DNA from 3 places in the Pseudomonas sp. RGM 3321 genome. Region 3 is predicted to be linked to each of the others. Evidence: predicted binding sites of a transcription regulator. Region 3 holds the regulator's gene; each other region holds the start of a gene.
The links. The regulator FliA, encoded in region 3, starts transcription of late flagellar genes. The targets are predictions, from matches to a motif close to CTAAAGTTTNNNNNNNNNNNGCCGNTAA.
Positions count from the first base shown of each region.

Region 1 (6,311 bases), on a different contig from region 3:
TTTTCTAGCGTCCTTGTAGCAGGCAGCCGGAGGTTTGATAGCGAACTTTTCAATATCATAAGGCCACTCTTTTTCAGGGCAATCACCTTGCTCCGCTACACTTTTAATTCCGTGGCGGATCATCGCGCCGCTGTCCGAATCGACGGTATGCTCAATGACTCGTTCGTTGTAGTAGGTAAACAACCGCGAGGGCTCGAATGCTGGCGTCAGCTTTTGCTTCATGCGATCAAATTGAATCGCTCCGGCAATACCGTTCGCGGTACAACTGCCCAGTTGGCCCTGGTCGTATACGGGCGGGCAATGGTGGCGCAGATCAACCATGTGTGGAAGCGCCGCCAGCGCCGTTGTCGGCGCCGCATAAAGATGATCGCGATGATCAGGCAGATCGCGAATCCATCCATACTGTTTTACGGTATAGGTCATTTCGTATCTCCTTGTAAGACACTGTCAGAAAAGTTGACAACGCTCATGTAAACAGGTTTTTGGCAGGCGCGGATTAAACTTCTTTTAGTCAATAGTGAGCTATGAGTTGGCCAGGCGGGCTCATTTGGCCAGTACTGTTAGTTGAGTAACGGGCCATATTAACCAGTCTGTTAAATGGGCGTGCGGAATAGAATTACCGCCTTTTTTGCGCTTGATACGAGCCAAAGCGCTTTATCGAAAGTGGCAAAACGATACTGCTTTATACAAGCTTATCCTAAGCCCATAAGCGTACCGGGCGGTACATTTAAATTGACAGCATGCGATGTACGGGCTAAAAGATACACCTCGGTACAGTTATGGGCGAAGCGCAAATCGCCACATGCAAGATGAGGGGTAGAGGGATGGAGACGATGCAACTGCATGAAATAATGACTGCTCACCTGCGTATCGATACGCCGCAAGCGCTCTGCAATCCTCAGCGGGGGAAGCGCAGCAGCGGTGAGGTACTGGGAGGCGAATTCAACGGCGATCGATTGCAGGGGCAGGTTCTTCCGGGAGGCAGCCTTTTTCTCGTGCCTCAGGATGACAACCTTGCACGATTCAGCCTGTACTACACCTTGCTGACTGACGACGGAATAAAGATAGATGTCGTCGGAGAAGGGCTCGTGGCCTTCGATGAAGCGGACCGCGCGCCATTCGCCGAATCGCGTTGTCGGTGCACGTGCAGCAAGCAGTTCAGCGTTCCTTCCGGCGCTCATGATTACTTGCAGAGAAACCTGTACGTCGGCAGAGTAAATATAAAAGCCGGGGATGATAGCATGCGTGTCAGTATTTATCAGGTTAACGAGATATGAAGATCCGTCAAAGGAACGGGTGGATGTGAAAGCAAGTCTCACGCGTATAAGCCTTGCCGTTTAAACTTGGTGGGTCAGCGTTATGAAATTTAATTATTTTTGCTGGTTATGTATATGACCAGAGACGGGTCAGCCTGACATTGCGGCTTGCGTGCCGGTTGGGTTCAACCATTCTCACGTTATCAGTCGGGTTTGAAGTACTCGACATGTTGTATATCAACAAGCAGTTCGAGCGTTACTTTCAAGGGCGTGAGGACGGCCTGTCGCCCACGCCGGATATCTGTCTGGTTCATTTGGTTGTGGCGTGACCGTTACTAGCTGGCAAAAAAGCTCAGCCCTTTGCCGATCGCGCATTCATAACTCACCGGATTGCCGACCTGCTGATAGCCGGGAACACTCAGTGTCGTCATGCTGAACACGGCACTGCCATTGGAGCGTATCTGGTAGCGAATGAACTGCTCGATGGGCTTGTTATCGCGATCCAGGGTGAAGTGGCTGTCCGAGAACGCGAGGGTGCCGTCGGGGGTGATGCGGTAGGCATCGATGCGTTTGCCGCCTTTGGTTTTGGACGGCTCTGCACCCGCGACCGAGGACTTGCATTGCCCCAGGTCAATCGCCACAGCGACCGACTCTCCGGTATTCAACGCCTGGATGATAGCGGGGTAGCTGACCAGCGCGTCGCCTGCGTGAGCTGCACCTGGCAGTGCAAGGGCAAGTAATGCGGCGGCGTAATAATGTTTCATGGCAACTCCAGTAAGTCAGTCTGAAGGTTGAGAAGACCTGTCGTCTCGTGATTATCGAGCGTCGCGAAACCTACCATAAGGTTTCCTTGAAGTGGGCCCTGAATAGCAGTGGCACGGCTCTGACTCAAGGTTCTTCATCCTTTTTCCCGATCTGCCGATAGAGATGACGGTGCTAATTTTATTCGTCAGCCACGGGAAGGGGATTGAACATGCTGAGACAGCTGAAAATAGCCGCGCGGACCTCCGCCTGCTTTGCGTTGATGGTCGTGCTTGTCGTAGGGCTTGGCATTTTCAGCCTTCAGCAATTGCATAGCATTCGCGAGCAGTCGCTTGAAATCGAAAATGACTCCCTTCCCGGAATTGCGCTGGGTGACGATATCGCGCTTGCCTTCGAGAAAACCCGCACCACCGTGGCGAAAATGCTGTCCACGCGTGATGTTGCGCAAGTTGCGCAGGCCCACACAGAGTTCCTCGACAAGAAAGCCCGCTTTCAAAAAGCCATCGAGGCCTACAGCCCGGTTATTACCGAGGATGACGAGCGCGCGCTCATCAATGGGCTGACAAGTGCCTATCAGGGGTATACCGAACGCGCCGAGCAGGTTTACAAACTCATCAATGAAAACCAGGCAGAGGCCGCGCGGCAGATGGTCTGGGGCGAGATGAGGGTCATGGCGGAAAGTATCGAAGCATCACTGGGCAAGCTGGAAAAGATCAACGATGACTCTGAAGCCGAGTCCAGTGCCGCCGCCTCGTCGGTTTACGACAATGCTCTTATCGTCACTCAGGTAGTCATGCTGGTGACGGTGCTGCTTACCGTGCTGCTTGCCTGGCGTCTGACGAAAAGTCTGGCAGTACCGATCAGTCAGGCACTTTTGACCTCGGAAACCATTGCCGCGGGGGATCTGCGTCCTACCCGTGTCGACCGTGATGGCGTTGATGAAGCGGCCTTGTTGCTGCAATCGATGGAACGCATGCGTGGCAATCTGAGCCAGACCCTGACCCAGGTCGGCGATGCCGCACACCAGCTTGCCTCGGCCACAGAGCAAATGAGTGCGCTGATGGTCAACAGCAACGCCGACCTTGTGGTGCAGAACAGCGAGATAGAAATGGCCGCGACCGCCGTTACCGAGATGAGCCAGGCGGTCGACGAAGTGGCGCGAAATGCTGTGACCACCTCGGAAGAATCCAGAGCCTCGTCGGTGTCTGCCCGCCAGGGTCAGGACGAACTCAATCAGACCGTCAAATCAATCCTCGAACTGACCCACAATGTCGGCACCGCGTCGGTAGAGGCACAAGCGCTGGCAACCCGCACGCTGGATATCACCAAGGTGCTGGATGTTATTCGCGCAGTCTCCGAGCAAACCAACCTGCTGGCGCTCAATGCTGCCATTGAGGCGGCACGGGCGGGCGATGCCGGGCGGGGTTTTGCCGTGGTTGCGGACGAGGTGCGCGCGCTGGCTCATCGCACCAGTGAGTCCACCCGCGAGATCGAAACCATGATCGGGCACATCCAGCAGGGCACCAAGAGCACGCTGGTGGCGCTTGAAGTCAGTACCGAACAGGCCCAACGCACCAAACAGCAGGCTGAGTCGGCCAACGCCGTGCTGGCCAGTATCGCCAGTTCGGTCATGGTTATCGATGAGCGAAATACGGTGATCGCCAGCGCTTCTGAGGAGCAGGCGCTGGTCGCGCGCGAAGTGGATCGCAACCTGGTTCGAATCCGAGACTTGTCGGCGCAGTCGGCAGTGCGCACCGGTCAGACCGGCAGTGCCAGCCAGTCGCTGGCCGAACTGGCGAGTGATCTGACCACCACCCTGAGGCAGTTCAAGCTTAGCTGAGCAGTCAAGCATGAACGTGCTGTTGCCCGGACAACAGCGAATCGACAATGTGTTCGCCGTCTTGGGCCTGAAGCGTCGGCTATCAGCGTAAACGCAATTTGGCGCAATAGCCTGAAAGCCAGGCTCTGCGCCGTTGCCAGCGCAACCGCAGGGCTTTGGGCATGACCTGTGCACTGCTGATCAGGATTGTTTTCCTGAGCCAGCGGAGCCACCCGAATGCCTGATGCCGTCCCGATTTACCAGCCAACCCGCCTGCATGCATTAGGGCGCGCCCTGGCGCTGACCCTGTTGGCCACCAGCCTTGTCGCGACGGCACATGCCGATGACAGCGATGTACCTTCGCTGGCGGGCAAACGCATCGCTATCAGCATGACCGGCACCAGTCACTACTTCGATATCAAGGCGTTTCAGGCGCAGGTGGATGAGGTCAAGCGCCTGGGCGGCACGCCTATAACGCTTGATGCAGGTCGCAACGACAAGAACCTGGTCAATCAACTGCAGACCGTGGTCACGCAAAAGCCCGACGCGGTGATTCAGACCCTGGGCACCCTTAGCGTTATCGACCCTTGGCTCAAGCGCATCAGCAAGGCGGGGATTCCACTGTTCACCATCGATGCACCTTCGCAATACAGCCTCAACAACACCACCTCGGACAACATTGCCACCGGCAAGGCACTGGCCGGGCAACTGATCAAAGACGCGGGTGGCAAGGGCAACGTGCTGGTGTTCAACGGCTTTTATGGTGTGCCGGTGTGCGCCATTCGTTACGACCAGCTCAAGCTGGCGATCAAGGATCATCCGGAACTGAAAATCATCGAGCCGGAGTTGCGCGACGTCATTCCCAACACGGTTCAGGACGCTTACTCGCAAGTCTCGGCACTGCTTAACAAGTACCCCAAAGGCAGTGTTTCGGCGATCTGGGCGGCCTGGGACATTCCCCAGCTTGGCGCCAGCAAGGCGCTGATCGACGCCGGAAGAACTGAAATCAAGACCTATGGCGTTGACGGCACGCCGGAAGTACTTGAGCTGATGCGCCGTGAGGACTCACCGATTGGTGCCGTGGTTGCGCAGCAGCCAGCGCTGATCGGCAAGACCGCAGTGCAGAACGTCGCTCGCTATCTGGCCGGGCAACGCGACCTGCCCAAAGAGACTCAGGTGCCGACCTTGCTGACCACGGCCGCCAACCTGCCGCAAGTGCAGGAGCTCAGGGGTGATAACTGACGCAGGAGATCGACCATGAGAGCAGCGATTGCAGACGTTACGACGGCGCAGGCGGCCTTGCACTTGAAGGGCATCAGTAAGCGCTTTGGTGCCACTCAGGCACTGGATGGGGTCAACCTGCGGGTCGAGGCCGGAACCATTCATGGGCTGGTTGGCGAAAACGGCGCAGGCAAGTCAACCCTGATCAAGGTGCTCGCCGGTATTCATCGCGCCGATGCGGGCAGCTTGAGCATTCATGGCCAGCAGTTCGACAGCTTTACTCCGCGCCAGATTGAATCCGCGGGCGTGCATTTCATTCATCAGGAGCGCTTGCTGCCGGGCAGCTTCAGCGTCGGTGAGGCACTGTTTTTCGGGCAGGAAATCAAACGCGGTCTGTTTGTCGACCGGGGTGCTCAGGAGCGCGAAGCGGCCCGGTTGCTGGATGATTATTTTGCCATGCGCCTGCCGAGCGGGGCGCTGGTACGCGATCTGGACAGCGCACAACGACAGATATTGCAGATCACTCGCGCACTGTTGGCCAAACCGCGGGTGCTGGTGTTCGACGAGCCGAGTGTGTCACTGGTCAAGCAGGAGGTTGACCGGTTGCTGGCAATTGTCCGGCGTTTGCGCGATGACGGGCTGACCATTGTGTACATCTCTCACTACTTGCAGGAAATCGAGTCGTTATGTGATCAGGTCACCGTGCTGCGCAATGGACGCGACGTGGCGGTGGTTGATCCCGCGCATGTCGGCACCGCGCAGATCGCCCGGCTGATGGTCAATCGTGACGTGGGTGAGCAATATTTCCAGGCGCAGACGCAGCCCGGCCCGCCAGTGCTTCAGTTGAACGGGCTGGGAGCAGGGCGCTTTTACGACGGCATTGACCTGAGCGTACGAAGTGGCGAAGTAGTGGGCCTGACCGGGTTGGTCGGCTCGGGTGCCAAGGAACTGCTCAAGAGCCTGTTCGGGCTGCTCAAGCCGGATCGCGGCGATGTGCTGTTGAATGGTCAGCCGTTGCGCCTGAAATCCCCACGGGATGCGGTGCGCAACGGTATCGCACTGGTCCCCGAAGAGCGCCGCACGCATGGCGTGGCACCAGCGCTTTCGGTGCTGGAGAATATTACCCTGGCCAGCCTCGGGCGCTTCAGCCGCTGGGGGTTGCTCGACGGTGCTGCGCAGGCAAGGGAAAGCCAGCGCCTGATCGGTGAACTGGCGATCAAGACCTCAGGCCATGATGCGGCGGTTCAATTGCT
Region 1 is NZ_JALHBH010000105.1:62,683-68,993, forward strand. It holds gene RGM3321_RS11085 (C1 family peptidase) at 1-423, opposite strand, end outside; gene RGM3321_RS11090 (DUF3237 family protein) at 825-1,277, shown strand; gene RGM3321_RS11095 (VirK family protein) at 1,592-2,020, opposite strand; gene RGM3321_RS11100 (methyl-accepting chemotaxis protein) at 2,230-3,858, shown strand; gene RGM3321_RS11105 (sugar ABC transporter substrate-binding protein) at 4,075-5,079, shown strand; gene RGM3321_RS11110 (sugar ABC transporter ATP-binding protein) at 5,095-6,311, shown strand, end outside.
Region 1: RGM3321_RS11100 (methyl-accepting chemotaxis protein) is a predicted target of FliA. The motif match lies at 2,154-2,181, and genes of this name have one in related genera.

Region 2 (6,311 bases), on a different contig from region 3:
CACTTTCCTGACTCGACACCTGGCTTTCGTTCATGTTGAGCACGGCATGCTGAGACCCTGTCTGCAGGCCGCCGATCATCTTGTGAATTTCATCGGCCGATGTCTGCGTGCGATGCGCAAGGTTGCGCACTTCGTCGGCCACCACGGCAAAACCACGTCCGGCTTCACCCGCGCGGGCCGCTTCGATGGCAGCGTTGAGCGCCAGCAGGTTGGTTTGCTGTGAGATGCCTTTAATCACATCCAGAATGTGGCCGATATTGTCGGTACTGGCATTGAGTTGCTCGATCTGCGTGCACGAATCACTGATCTTGGCCGACAGCGTGCTCATGGCGTTGATCGTTTTTTCAACCACCACCTGACCGTCTTCAGCCTGGGTTCGGGCCTCACTGGCCTGAATCGAAGCGTCCGATGCATTGCGGGCTATCTCCTGGGTGGCGGCACCCAGCTCGTTGATCGCGGCAGCCACGCTGTTGGTTCGGGCACTCTGTTCGTCGAAGCCGACGATTGAAGAGTTGGAGGAATTGACCACCCGCCGCGACAGGTCATGCACCTGCAGCGTTGCGGAAGAGACTTCCGCGATGGACGCATGCACGCGCTCCACGAACTGATTGAACGAGCCACCCAGCTCGGCGAACTCGTCCTTGCCCTGAATGCTTAGACGACGGGTCAGATCACCCTCGCCCTGGGCGATGTCCTGCATCGCACGACCCATGTCGGTCAGCGGCCGCATCAGCGCACGGATCAGCAGGCTCAACAGCAAGGCAATTACGGCCACCGCAATCAGTACGGCGACCATCGCCGAGCTGCGGAACTGGCTCAACGGTGCATAGGCCTTGTCTTTGTCGATCGACAGACCGATGTACCAGTCGGCCGAAGGCAGCCCGGTGATCGGGGTAAACGACAGCAGCCTGTGCTGGCCGTTGAGCGTGACCTCACGCAAGCGTGCATCCAGGCTGATAGTCTGCCCAGGGTAAATGTCCTTGAGGTTTTTCATCACCTGGTCCTTGTCGGGGCTGACGATGACCTGCCCGTCCCCGCTGACCAGGAAGGCATAACCGAGCCCGCCGAACTCGACCGAGTTGATGATTTTGACCAGCGTGTCCAGGCTCAGATCACCACCGACCACGCCGGTTATCTGGCCTGCGCTCTTGACCGGGCTGGCGATAGTCACCACCAGGCCGCCCACGGAAGCCAGGTAAGGCGCGCTGAGAATGGTTTTGCCGGCGTCGACTGTGGATTTGTACCAGGGCCGCTGCCGCGGATCGTAACCCGCCGGCATATCGACATTGGGCCGCTGGGTGAACGCGCCCTTGCTGTCACCGACGTAGGTGAATTGAAAGGTCGACACCAGTGAGGACTGCGACACCAGCCCGCTCAGATCGGAATTGATCCCTTGGAAGGCCACGTTCTGGGTGAGATTTTCCAGCACCAGAATGCGTCCGCTCAGCCAGTTCTGCACACTGCTGGCCGTCAGTTGACCCGCCTGGCCCACTGAGGATTCGAGGTTCTGATTGATGCTGGTACGTTGCAGGTAGTCGTTGTACAGGGTGAACAAGGCAAAGGCCAATACCACAACCCCGGCCGCAGCCAGCAGAATTTTATGACGAAACTTCAAGTTCATAAAAAGGCATCTCAATGGGACGGAAAGAAGGCTCGGATGCCCGCGCAACTTGTGGCATGGAAATGTCATGCCCTGCACACGCAATGAACCCACAACGGATAAGGTTTCTACAGTCGCGAGCATAGACAATATATTGTCGTTGCTCTGGAAAGCGGCGCTCTATTTCAATGATTTCAACGGTTCCTTATAACGGCGCGCGACAACAATTGATAGGCCCTGAACACGTCTTTCAAGCGACGTGAAACTTTCTCTTTTTTTTATTTCAGCTTGGCCACCCCCTGCCGATAGTGTCTGTATACCTTGCCCTGCCCCTGACCTGTACGCCATGCCTCTCAGGGGCCCTACTGCTTTAAATGGCTGTTGTTGGAGAATTCAATGAGTAGCTGGTTTGCAAATATCAGCGTCAATATGAAACTGGCCCTCGGGTTCGGTCTTGTACTTGTTTTTACTGCAATTCTTGCACTGACTGGCTGGACCAGCATGAGCGGGCTGATCAATCGCAGCAACTGGATGAGTGACATTACTTCACTCAATGCACAATTGACCAAACTTCGGGTAACACGCCTGCAGTACATGGTGGCCGACGGCGACGAGAAGGTCGCCGAAACCGTCCAGTCCTCACTGGACAGCTTCAAGGCGTACCAGGAGAAACTGCTGACCTCGTTCAAAAGCCCCGAAAACGTGAAAATGCTCGAGCAGCTGGCAGGGGTGATCGCTGACTACCAGAAATCCCTGAACAACATGCGCAGTGGCTACAAGGCCAGCACGACAGCGCGTGATGAACTGACCACGCATGCCGTCAAAAGCCTTGAGGTGTTCGAGCAGCTTCAGGCTGAAGTCAAAGACATGGACCCGGCTGACGCCAACCGATTCGAGCAATACCGGATCGTCACCGATGCAAAGGATGACTTGAGACTCGCACGCTATGAGGTGCGCGGTTACACCACCAATGCCACCCCCGAAACAGAACAGGCAGCCGTCTCGAAACTGGATGCGGCCATCAAGGATCTCGATGCGCTGAAAGCGAGCTTCAGCGGTACCCAGGCCGATCAGCTCAGGCAGTTGGAAAGCTCGCTGACGGCCTACCGAACGACTCTGCAAAACTTCAAGGTTGCCACGGGCAACATTGTCCAGGCACGCAAGGAGATGACCACCCAAGGGCAGGACATCGTCAAGATCAGCGAAGCCATGTATCAGTTGCAACTGGATCGCCGCGATCAGGAAAGCGCACAGGCTCGCACCACGCAAATCACCTGCACCCTGTTGGCGATCATCCTGGGCATCATTGCCGCCGTCGTCATCACCCGGCAGATTACTCGTCCCTTGCAGGAAACCCTGGCAGTGGTCGACCGCATTGCGTCCGGCGACCTGACCCAGACCCTGACAGTCACCCGCCGCGACGAACTGGGTGTTCTTCAACAAGGCATCCAGCGTATGGGCACCACCTTGCGCGAGCTGATAGGGGGCATTCGCGACAGCGTTGTGCAGATCGCCAGCGCCGCCGAAGAGCTGTCGGCGGTCACCGAACAGACCAGCGCCGGCGTAAACAGCCAGAAAGTCGAAACCGACCAGGTGGCGACCGCCATGCATGAGATGTCGGCAACAGTTGCGGAAGTGGCCCGAAACGCCGAACAGGCTTCGCAGGCAGCGTCCAACGCCGACCGCGAAGCGCGCGACGGTGACAAGGTCGTGGGCGAAGCGATTGTGCAGATCGAGCGTCTGGCCAACGAAGTGGGTCGCTCGGCCGATGCCATGAACCAGCTGGAGCAGGAAAGCGACAAGATCGGCAAGGTCATGGACGTCATCAAGGCTGTGGCCGAACAAACCAACCTGCTGGCCCTCAACGCGGCCATCGAAGCGGCCCGCGCCGGGGAAGCCGGACGTGGTTTTGCCGTAGTTGCCGACGAAGTCCGCGGCCTGGCACAACGCACGCAGCAGTCCACAGTCGAGATTGAAACGCTGGTTGCAGCCCTGCAAAGCGGTACGCGCCAGGTCTCCAGCATCATGCTGAGCAGCCGCGAACTGACTGTCAGCAGCGTACAGCTCAGCCGTCAGGCCGGTACATCGCTGGGCAGTATTACCCAGACAGTGTCCAACATTCAGGCAATGAACCAGCAGATCGCTGCCGCAGCCGAGGAGCAGAGTGCCGTAGCAGAGGAAATCAGCCGCAGCATCGTTAACGTCCGCGATGTGTCCGAGCAAACGGCCTCGGCCAGCGAAGAAACCGCTGCCTCCAGCGTCGAACTGGCACGCCTTGGCGGGCAGTTGCAGACGATGGTCAGCCACTTCCGGATCTGATATCCCGCAACAACTTTCAAGCCCGGCGTCTGCCGGGCTTGTTTGTTTCAGGCAGGTGTAAACACAGGTTTGAATTCAACGTAGCGACGCAACCCGGAACATTTCCGGGCTGCGAGCATATGACCCTCGTCGACGGCATCAAGCCTGCGGCGGCTGTCCGTTGGACGCTGACAATCCGCCATCCACCGGCAAATTCACGCCAGTCACGAAGCGTGCGTCTTCACTCGCCAGGAAGGCGATGACATCGCCGACATCTTCAGCTTCGCCTGGACGCCCCAGCGGGATGCGCTCCATGAATTTGGCCATCAGTGCCTTGTCGCCAAGCATGTCTTCCGTCAGCTCGCTGCGAGTCAGTGACGGGCAGACGGCGTTGACGCGCACACCGTCGGCACCGTGGTCCATCGCCAGCGCGCGGGTGAAATTGGTGATTGCGCCTTTGGCCGCGTTGTAGAAGCTCATGCCCCAGTCGCCGCCCAGGCCGGAAACCGACGAGACGTTGATGATGTTGCCTTTGCTGGCGATCAGCGCCGGCATGGCGGTACGGGTGCAATAGAACACGCCATCCAGGTCCACTGACATCAGTTCTTTCCAGTCGTCTACGCCCAACTCGGTAACTTTGCCGGACTTGACGATACCGGCGTTATTGACCAGCACATCCAGACGCCCAAAGTGCGTAGCGACTTCCTTGAACAGCGCTTCCACATCGCTTGGGTCCGCCACATCGGTAGCACGGACCAAATGACCTTCGCCCGACAGTTGCGCGGCCACTTTTTCCAGCTTGTCGCGATTACGGCCTACCAGTACGACGCTTGCACCTTCCTGGGCAAAACGCTTGGCGGTAGCTTCGCCTATCCCGGAACCGGCCCCGGTCACGACAACAACTTTCTGGGTAAAACGATTCATGCAGCAGCTCCAAAAAAATAATGGGGTTATGAGGTGGACTGTCCGGTTGCACGCAGCGTTCAGTCCAAATCATTCACTGCTTTACGAGGGGTTAAAATCAGGTGAATCGGTAAACCTCGACTAACAGCGCGTTGACAAATCGAGACCGCGCTGCAAATATCACTACGGTTGTACGACAACCTATAACGCCAAAAATAAAAACAAGACTGGGCCAACCATGAAAACTCTCGTCTGTACGTCTGCGCCACCGATTATCAAAGCCTCATCTATTCCGGCCGTTTCGCAGCACCCGACATCCTTTCAGATTCACAACATTCGCTGATACATCGCGAACGGTACTCGGCCGTCTGTCGGTCGAGGCCATGCCTGGCAACAGGCATCACGTAATCCTCAAAGGTGTCGGCTGCTGCTTGCGCGCGGCCAGAAAAGAGGACGGTTTCGATAAATGAGGGAGCAAAACAATAATGACATCTCACACTTCCCGCCCACGCATCCTGCTGGGTGTTGGCGGCATGACACTGATTTTCCCGATGCTCGGCATGGCAGAAGGGTTCGTCGACGATACCAAAGCCACACTTACGCTGCGTAATGCGTACTTCAACCGCAATTTCACCAACCCGGCCTTTCCCAACAGCGCAGCGCCGCAGAACAAAGCCGAGGAATGGACACAAAGCTTCATTCTCGACGCCAAGTCGGGCTTCACCCAGGGCGTGGTTGGTTTCGGGGTTGACGTGCTGGGCTTGTATTCGCTCAAGCTCGATGGAGGCAAAGGCACCGGGGGCACTCAGTTGCTGCCGATCCACAGCGACGGTCGCCCGGCCGATGATTTCGGCCGTCTGGGCGTTGCAGGCAAGGCGCGGGTTTCCAAAACCGAACTGAAAGTCGGCGAATGGATGCCGGTGCTGCCGATTCTGCGCTCCGATGACGGTCGTTCGTTGCCGCAGACATTCCGCGGTGGCCAGGTGACGTCCAAGGAGATCGACGGCCTGACGCTGTATGGCGGGCAATTCCGTGGCAATAGCCCGCGCAACGATGCCAGCATGGAAGACATGTCGATGAACGGACGAGGCGCGTTCACGTCCGATCGCTTCAACTTCGGCGGTGGCGAGTATGTCTTCAACGACAAGCGTACCCAGGTAGGTGTCTGGTACTCGGAGCTGCAGGACATCTATCAGCAGCAGTTTTTCAACCTGCTGCATAGCCAACCGCTCGGCGACTGGACCCTGGGGGCTAACCTGGGTTACTTCATCGGCAAGGAAGACGGAAACAAACTGGCCGGCGACCTCGACAACAAGACCGCCTACGCATTGCTCTCGGCCCGCTATGGCGGCAGCACGTTCTATGTCGGCCTGCAAAAGCTCACCGGCGATACCGCATGGATGCGCGTCAACGGCACCAGCGGCGGCACGTTGGCCAACGACAGTTATAACTCCAGCTACGACAACGCCAAGGAGAAGTCCTGGCAGTTGCGCCATGACTATAACTTCGC
Region 2 is NZ_JALHBH010000112.1:126,804-133,114, forward strand. It holds gene RGM3321_RS16235 (methyl-accepting chemotaxis protein) at 1-1,621, opposite strand, end outside; gene RGM3321_RS16240 (methyl-accepting chemotaxis protein) at 1,997-3,919, shown strand; gene RGM3321_RS16245 (SDR family oxidoreductase) at 4,058-4,822, opposite strand; gene RGM3321_RS16250 (OprD family porin) at 5,287-6,311, shown strand, end outside.
Region 2: RGM3321_RS16240 (methyl-accepting chemotaxis protein) is a predicted target of FliA. The motif match lies at 1,882-1,909, and genes of this name have one in related genera.

Region 3 (6,311 bases):
GTAACGCTTGAGCATGCTGGGTACATCGAGAATCAAGGCGATGCGACCGTCACCGGTGATGGTGGCGCCCGACATGCCTGGCGTACCTTGCAGCATCTTGCCCAGCGGTTTGATAACCACTTCTTCCTGGCCGACCAGTTGATCGACAACGAAGCCGATGCGCTGGGTGCCGACCGTCAGGATCACGACGTGCCCTTCTAGCTGCTCTTCATGAGCCGCCGAACTGACCAGCCAGCGCTTGAGGTAGAACAGCGGCAAGGCCTTGTCACGTACGATCACCACTTCCTGACCGTCAACCACATTGGTAGTGGACAGGTTCAGGTGGAAGATTTCGTTGACGTTGACCAACGGGAAGGCAAAAGCCTGGTTGCCCAGCATCACCATCAGCGTCGGCATGATCGCCAGAGTCAGCGGGACCTTGATGACGATCTTCGAACCCTGGCCCTTGGTCGAGTAGATGTTGATCGAGCCGTTGAGCTGGGAGATCTTGGTTTTAACCACGTCCATGCCCACACCGCGACCCGATACATCGGAAATCTCGGTCTTGGTCGAGAAGCCCGGTGCAAAGATAAGGTTGTAGCAATCGGTGTCACTCAACCGATCGGCTGCGTCCTTGTCCATGACACCGCGCTTGACCGCAATGGAGCGCAGCACGTTAGGATCCATGCCCTTGCCGTCATCGGAAATCGACAGCAGGATATGGTCGCCCTCCTGCTCTGCCGAAAGGATGACCCGACCGCCACGAGACTTGCCCGTGGCTTCGCGCTCTTCCGGCGTTTCGATACCGTGGTCGACCGCGTTGCGCACCAAGTGGACCAGCGGGTCGGCAAGCGCCTCTACAAGGTTCTTGTCGAGGTCAGTCTCTTCACCGACCAGCTCCAGGTTGATCTCTTTCTTGAGCTGGCGAGCCAGGTCACGAACCAGACGCGGGAAGCGGCCAAAGACTTTCTTGATTGGCTGCATGCGGGTTTTCATCACCGCAGTCTGCAGGTCGGCGGTGACCACATCCAGGTTGGAAACCGCCTTGGACATGGCTTCATCGCCGCTGTTGAGACCCAGACGAACCAGGCGGTTACGTACCAGCACCAGCTCGCCGACCATGTTCATGATCTCGTCCAGTCGGGCGGTATCCACACGAACCGTGGTTTCGGCTTCAGTCGCAACCGGCTTTTCACCGGTGGGCGCAGGAGCACGTGCAGGCGCTGGAGCAGGCTTGGCGGGCTCAACCTTCGCAGCAGGCGCAGGCGCCGCAGCGGGCTTGGCAGCCGGTGGCGGAGCAGCAGCTACGGCGGCTGCCGGAGCAGGTGCCTTGGCAACGACCGCATCAGGCTTGAACTTGCCTTTACCATGCAGTTCGTCGAGCAGATTTTCGAATTCGTGATCGGTAATTTCGTCCGATGCCGCTGCAGCAGAAGGTGCCTTGGCAGCAACGGCCACAGGTGCAGCAGCAGCCGGAGCGGCTATGGCGCCGTCAAACGAGCCTTTGCCATGCAGTTGATCAAGCAAGGCTTCGAATTCGTCGTCGGTGATTTCATCGCCGGCAGGCGCTCCACGACTGCTCTGTGCCGCAGGCGCAGGGGCTGGAGCGGCTACTGCATCGGCCGCAAACTTGCCCTTGCCATGCAACTGATCAAGCAGGGATTCAAATTCCTGATCGGTAATTTCATCGCCAGCTGGCGCGACCGCAGGTGCCGAAGCCGGTGCCGCTGCTGGTGCCGCAGACACCGGACTTGCGCCGTGCAGCGAATCGAGCAGCTGCTCGAACTCATCATCGGTGATGTCATCGCCGGCCGCTTGCTCGGCAACCGCAACCGGAGCGGCGGCTTCAACCACCGGCTCGGGCTCAGGTTCGGGCGCTGCGACTTCGTCGGCAGATTGTGGCTCGGCCAATCGCGACAGCGCAGCCAGCAGCTCTGGCGTCGCCGCAGTTACGTCAGTCCGTTCACGTACCTGACCGAACATGCTGTTGACGGTGTCCAGAGCTTCCAGGACCACATCCATCAGTTCGGAATCAACGCGACGTTCACCCTTGCGAAGGATGTCGAACACGTTTTCGGCGATGTGGCAGCACTCCACCAGCTCATGGAGCTGGAGGAAGCCGGCGCCCCCTTTTACAGTGTGAAAACCGCGAAAAATTGCATTGAGCAGATCAGCATCATCCGGTCGGCTTTCCAGCTCGACCAATTGCTCTGACAACTGCTCCAGAATTTCGCCGGCCTCTACCAGAAAATCCTGAAGGATTTCTTCATCGGCGCCGAAGCTCATGGGGTGCTCCCTAAAATTAACCGTCAACAGATCTTAGAAGCCGAGGCTCGATAGCAGATCGTCTACATCATCCTGTCCGGATACGACGTCTTCACGTTTATCGGCATGAATCTGCGGACCTTCACCCTTGGCGAGATGTTTTTTAGGATCTTTTTCAGCAAGGATGGATTGTTCGTCATGTTCGATGCCGGCGAAGCGATCGACATGGCTGGCCATGAGCACCAGCTTGAGCAAATTACCCTCTACTTCGGTCACCAGTTGCGTGACGCGCTTGATCACCTGACCGGTGAGGTCCTGGTAATCCTGAGCAAGCAAAATATCGTTGAGATGCCCGGAAACCCTATCGGCCTCCTGCTCGGTACGCGTCAGAAAACCATCGACGCGCTTGGCCAGTTCACGAAACTCTTCGGCACCGATTTCGCGACGCATGAAGCGTCCCCAGTCTTCGCTCAACGCCTTGGCGTCGGAACTCAGACCATTCATGAGCGGCGTGCTTTCCTCGACCAGATCCATCGTACGGTTGGCCGCGTTCTCGGTCAGCCTGACGACGTAGGACAGACGCTCGGTCGCGTCCGTGATCTGCGACACCTCTTCGGCCTGAGGCATATGCGGATCAATGTGGAAATTGACGATTGCACTGTGCAGCTCACGAGTCAGCTTGCCCACTTCCTGATAAAGGCCGCGGTCGCGTGTCTGGTTGAGTTCATGGATCAGCTGCACAGCGTCACCGAAGCGGCCCTTTTCAAGGCTGGTGACGAGTTCCTGCGCGTGTCTCTTTAAGGTCGACTCAAAGTCGGCCATTGAATCATTGTTATCCATAGCGCCCTCGCGGCATGCATCAGCTATTGACGCGTTCAAAGATCTTTTCGATCTTCTCTTTCAGCGCTTGAGCCGTGAACGGCTTGACTACATAACCGTTCACCCCGGCCTGGGCAGCTTCAATGATCTGCTCACGCTTCGCTTCGGCAGTAACCATCAGTACAGGAAGGCTCTTGAGACGCTCGTCCGCACGGACCTGACGCAACAAGTCGATACCGGTCATGCCAGGCATGTTCCAGTCCGTCACCAGAAAGTCAAAGGCACCGCTGTGCAGCATCGGCAATGCGGTCAGACCGTCATCCGCTTCAGATGTGTTGGTAAACCCCAGATCACGCAACAGATTCTTGATGATCCGCCGCATCGTTGAGAAGTCATCAACGATGAGGATTTTCATGTTCTTGTCCAATTCGACCTCCAAGCAGTCTTTAACGCGTTCAGCACCTGAACACGCTGTTCACTCAATACTGGCACAGCACACCCCCAGCTATACGAAACGACGACGGGCTTGGCACAACGACAGTCAAGACTGCGACTAAAGCCCATCGAGACATTGCCCGACAGGCCCTTGCCTGGTCTATCCTGCTACCACGTAACGCTTTGCACAGCCGGCATGCAGACAACGCACGACAAACGTCGCGCACTGCCGTCAACGCGCTCGCCACTCCCCCAAACGCCCCCGCAAACGAGCTGCGCACTGGCTGTGTAACTGACTGACCCGAGATTCGCTGACCCCAAGAACCTCTCCGATTTCCTTGAGGTTCAGCTCTTCGTCGTAGTACAGCGCCAACACCAGACGCTCACGCTCTGGCAAATTAGCAATTGCATCGGCCAACGCTGCCTGGAAGCGCTCGTCTTCCAGGTCGCGCGACGGCTCAAGCGAACCGCTTGCGCCATCCTCATGCAGCCCTTCGTGATCGCCGTCCTGAAGCAGGTCGTCGAAACTGAAGAGGCGGCTGCCCAAGGTGTCATTCAAAATCCCGTAATAATCATCAAGACTCAACTGGAGTTCGGCCGCAACCTCGTGATCTTTAGCGTCACGGCCGGTTTTAGCTTCAATTGCACGAATTGCGTCACTGACCATTCGGGTATTGCGGTGCACTGAGCGTGGTGCCCAGTCGCCCTTGCGCACTTCGTCCAGCATCGCACCACGAATGCGAATGCCGGCGTAGGTCTCGAAACTCGCACCTTTGGTTGAATCATATTTGGTGGAGACTTCAAGCAGACCGATCATGCCGGCCTGGATCAGATCCTCGACCTGCACGCTGGCCGGCAAGCGCGCCAGCAGATGATAAGCGATACGCTTGACCAATGGCGCATAACGCTCGATCAACTCGTATTGCGAATTACGGGAAGCCTTGCTGTACATCTGGTAGCCGCTCGCAGTCATTGCACAGGCCCTGCACTGGTCTGGTGAACGAGTCGCTCAACGAAGAACTCGAGATGACCCCGCGGATTGGCTGGCAACGGCCAGGTGTCAACCTTCTGGGCAATGGCCTTGAACGCCAGCGCACATTTGGATCGCGGGAATGCTTCGTAGACGGCGCGCTGTTTCTGTACGGCCTTGCGCACGCACTCGTCGTACGGCACGGCACCTACATACTGCAGCGCGACATCAAGAAAACGGTCCGTCACTTTGGTGAGTTTGGCGAACAGATTGCGCCCTTCCTGCGGGCTCTGCGCCATGTTGGCCAGCACCCGGAAGCGGTTCATGCCATAGTCGCGGTTGAGCAGTTTGATCAGGGCGTAGGCATCGGTGATCGACGTGGGCTCGTCGCACACCACCAGCAACACTTCCTGAGCGGCGCGCACGAAGCTGACCACCGATTCGCCGATACCGGCAGCCGTGTCAATCACCAGCACATCAAGGTTGTCGCCAATCTCGCTGAACGCCTGGATCAGACCCGCATGCTGGGCCGGGGACAGATGCACCATGCTCTGGGTGCCAGAGGCGGCAGGCACGATACGCACCCCACCCGGCCCCTGCAACAGGACGTCGCGCAACTCGCAACGGCCCTCTATCACATCGGCAAGTGTACGTTTAGGCGTCAGCCCAAGCAGAACGTCGACATTGGCCAGACCCAGATCGGCGTCCAGCAGCATGACGCGACGGCCAAGCTCGGCAAGGGCCAGTGAAAGATTCACTGACACGTTAGTCTTACCGACGCCACCTTTGCCACCGGTCACCGCGATAACCTGTACGGGATGCATGCTGCCCATGTTATTTCTTTACCTTGTCTTGCGTAGACCGAAACCACATCGAGGGCTGCACGTTCGCAAATGAACACCACATGGCAGACCGTTGACGCAGGGACATTCCAATAATATCCATCACTTAACCCACTCTCTTGCCAGGGGTGTGATAGAGGTCAGCAAACATATCAGCCATTGCTTCCTCGCTCGGCTCATCCTGCATCTGCACACTCACCGCACGGCTCACCAGTTGATGACGACGCGGGGTGTGCAGGTCGTCAGGAATACGAGGTCCGTCCGTGAGGTAGGCCACAGGTAATTCATGACTGATCGCCAGGCTCAGGACTTCGCCCAGGCTGGCTGTTTCATCAAGCTTGGTCAGAATGCATCCGGCCAGGCCACAACGTTTGTAACTGTGATAGGCAGCGGTCAGTACCTGCTTCTGGCTGGTGGTCGCCAGTACCAGGTAGTTACGCGACTTGATGCCACGCCCTGCCAGGCTTTCCAGTTGCATGCGCAGCGCAGGATCGCTGGCTTGCAGCCCGGCGGTGTCGATCAGCACAACGCGCTTGCGCAGCAGCGGCTCCAGTGCCTGAACCAGCGACTGGCCAGGATCGACATGGGTGACCGGCACGTTGAGGATGCGCCCAAGGGTCTTGAGCTGCTCCTGTGCGCCGATGCGGAAACTGTCCATGCTCACCAGTGCGATATTCTGCGGACCGTACTTCAACACGTAACGTGCCGCCAGTTTGGCCAGCGTGGTGGTCTTGCCCATACCGGCAGGCCCGACCATGGCGATGACGCCACCCTCTTCGAGCGGCTCGATGTCCGGCACGGCAATCATGCGCGCCAAATGGGCCAGCAGCATGCGCCAGGCCTGACGAGGCTCGTCAATCTCCGGGATCATCGACAGCAGATCGCGCGACAGCGGGCCGGACAAACCGACACGTTGCAGGCGGCGCCACAGATTGGCCTGCTGCGGACGACTGCCCTGCAACTGGTTCCAGGCCAGGGAGCCAAGCTGAACTTCCAGCAGC
Region 3 is NZ_JALHBH010000095.1:46,266-52,576, reverse strand. It holds gene RGM3321_RS05975 (chemotaxis protein CheA) at 1-2,265, opposite strand, end outside; gene RGM3321_RS05970 (protein phosphatase CheZ) at 2,299-3,084, opposite strand; gene RGM3321_RS05965 (chemotaxis response regulator CheY) at 3,104-3,478, opposite strand; gene fliA (RNA polymerase sigma factor FliA) at 3,731-4,471, opposite strand; gene fleN (flagellar synthesis regulator FleN) at 4,468-5,301, opposite strand; gene flhF (flagellar biosynthesis protein FlhF) at 5,417-6,311, opposite strand, start outside.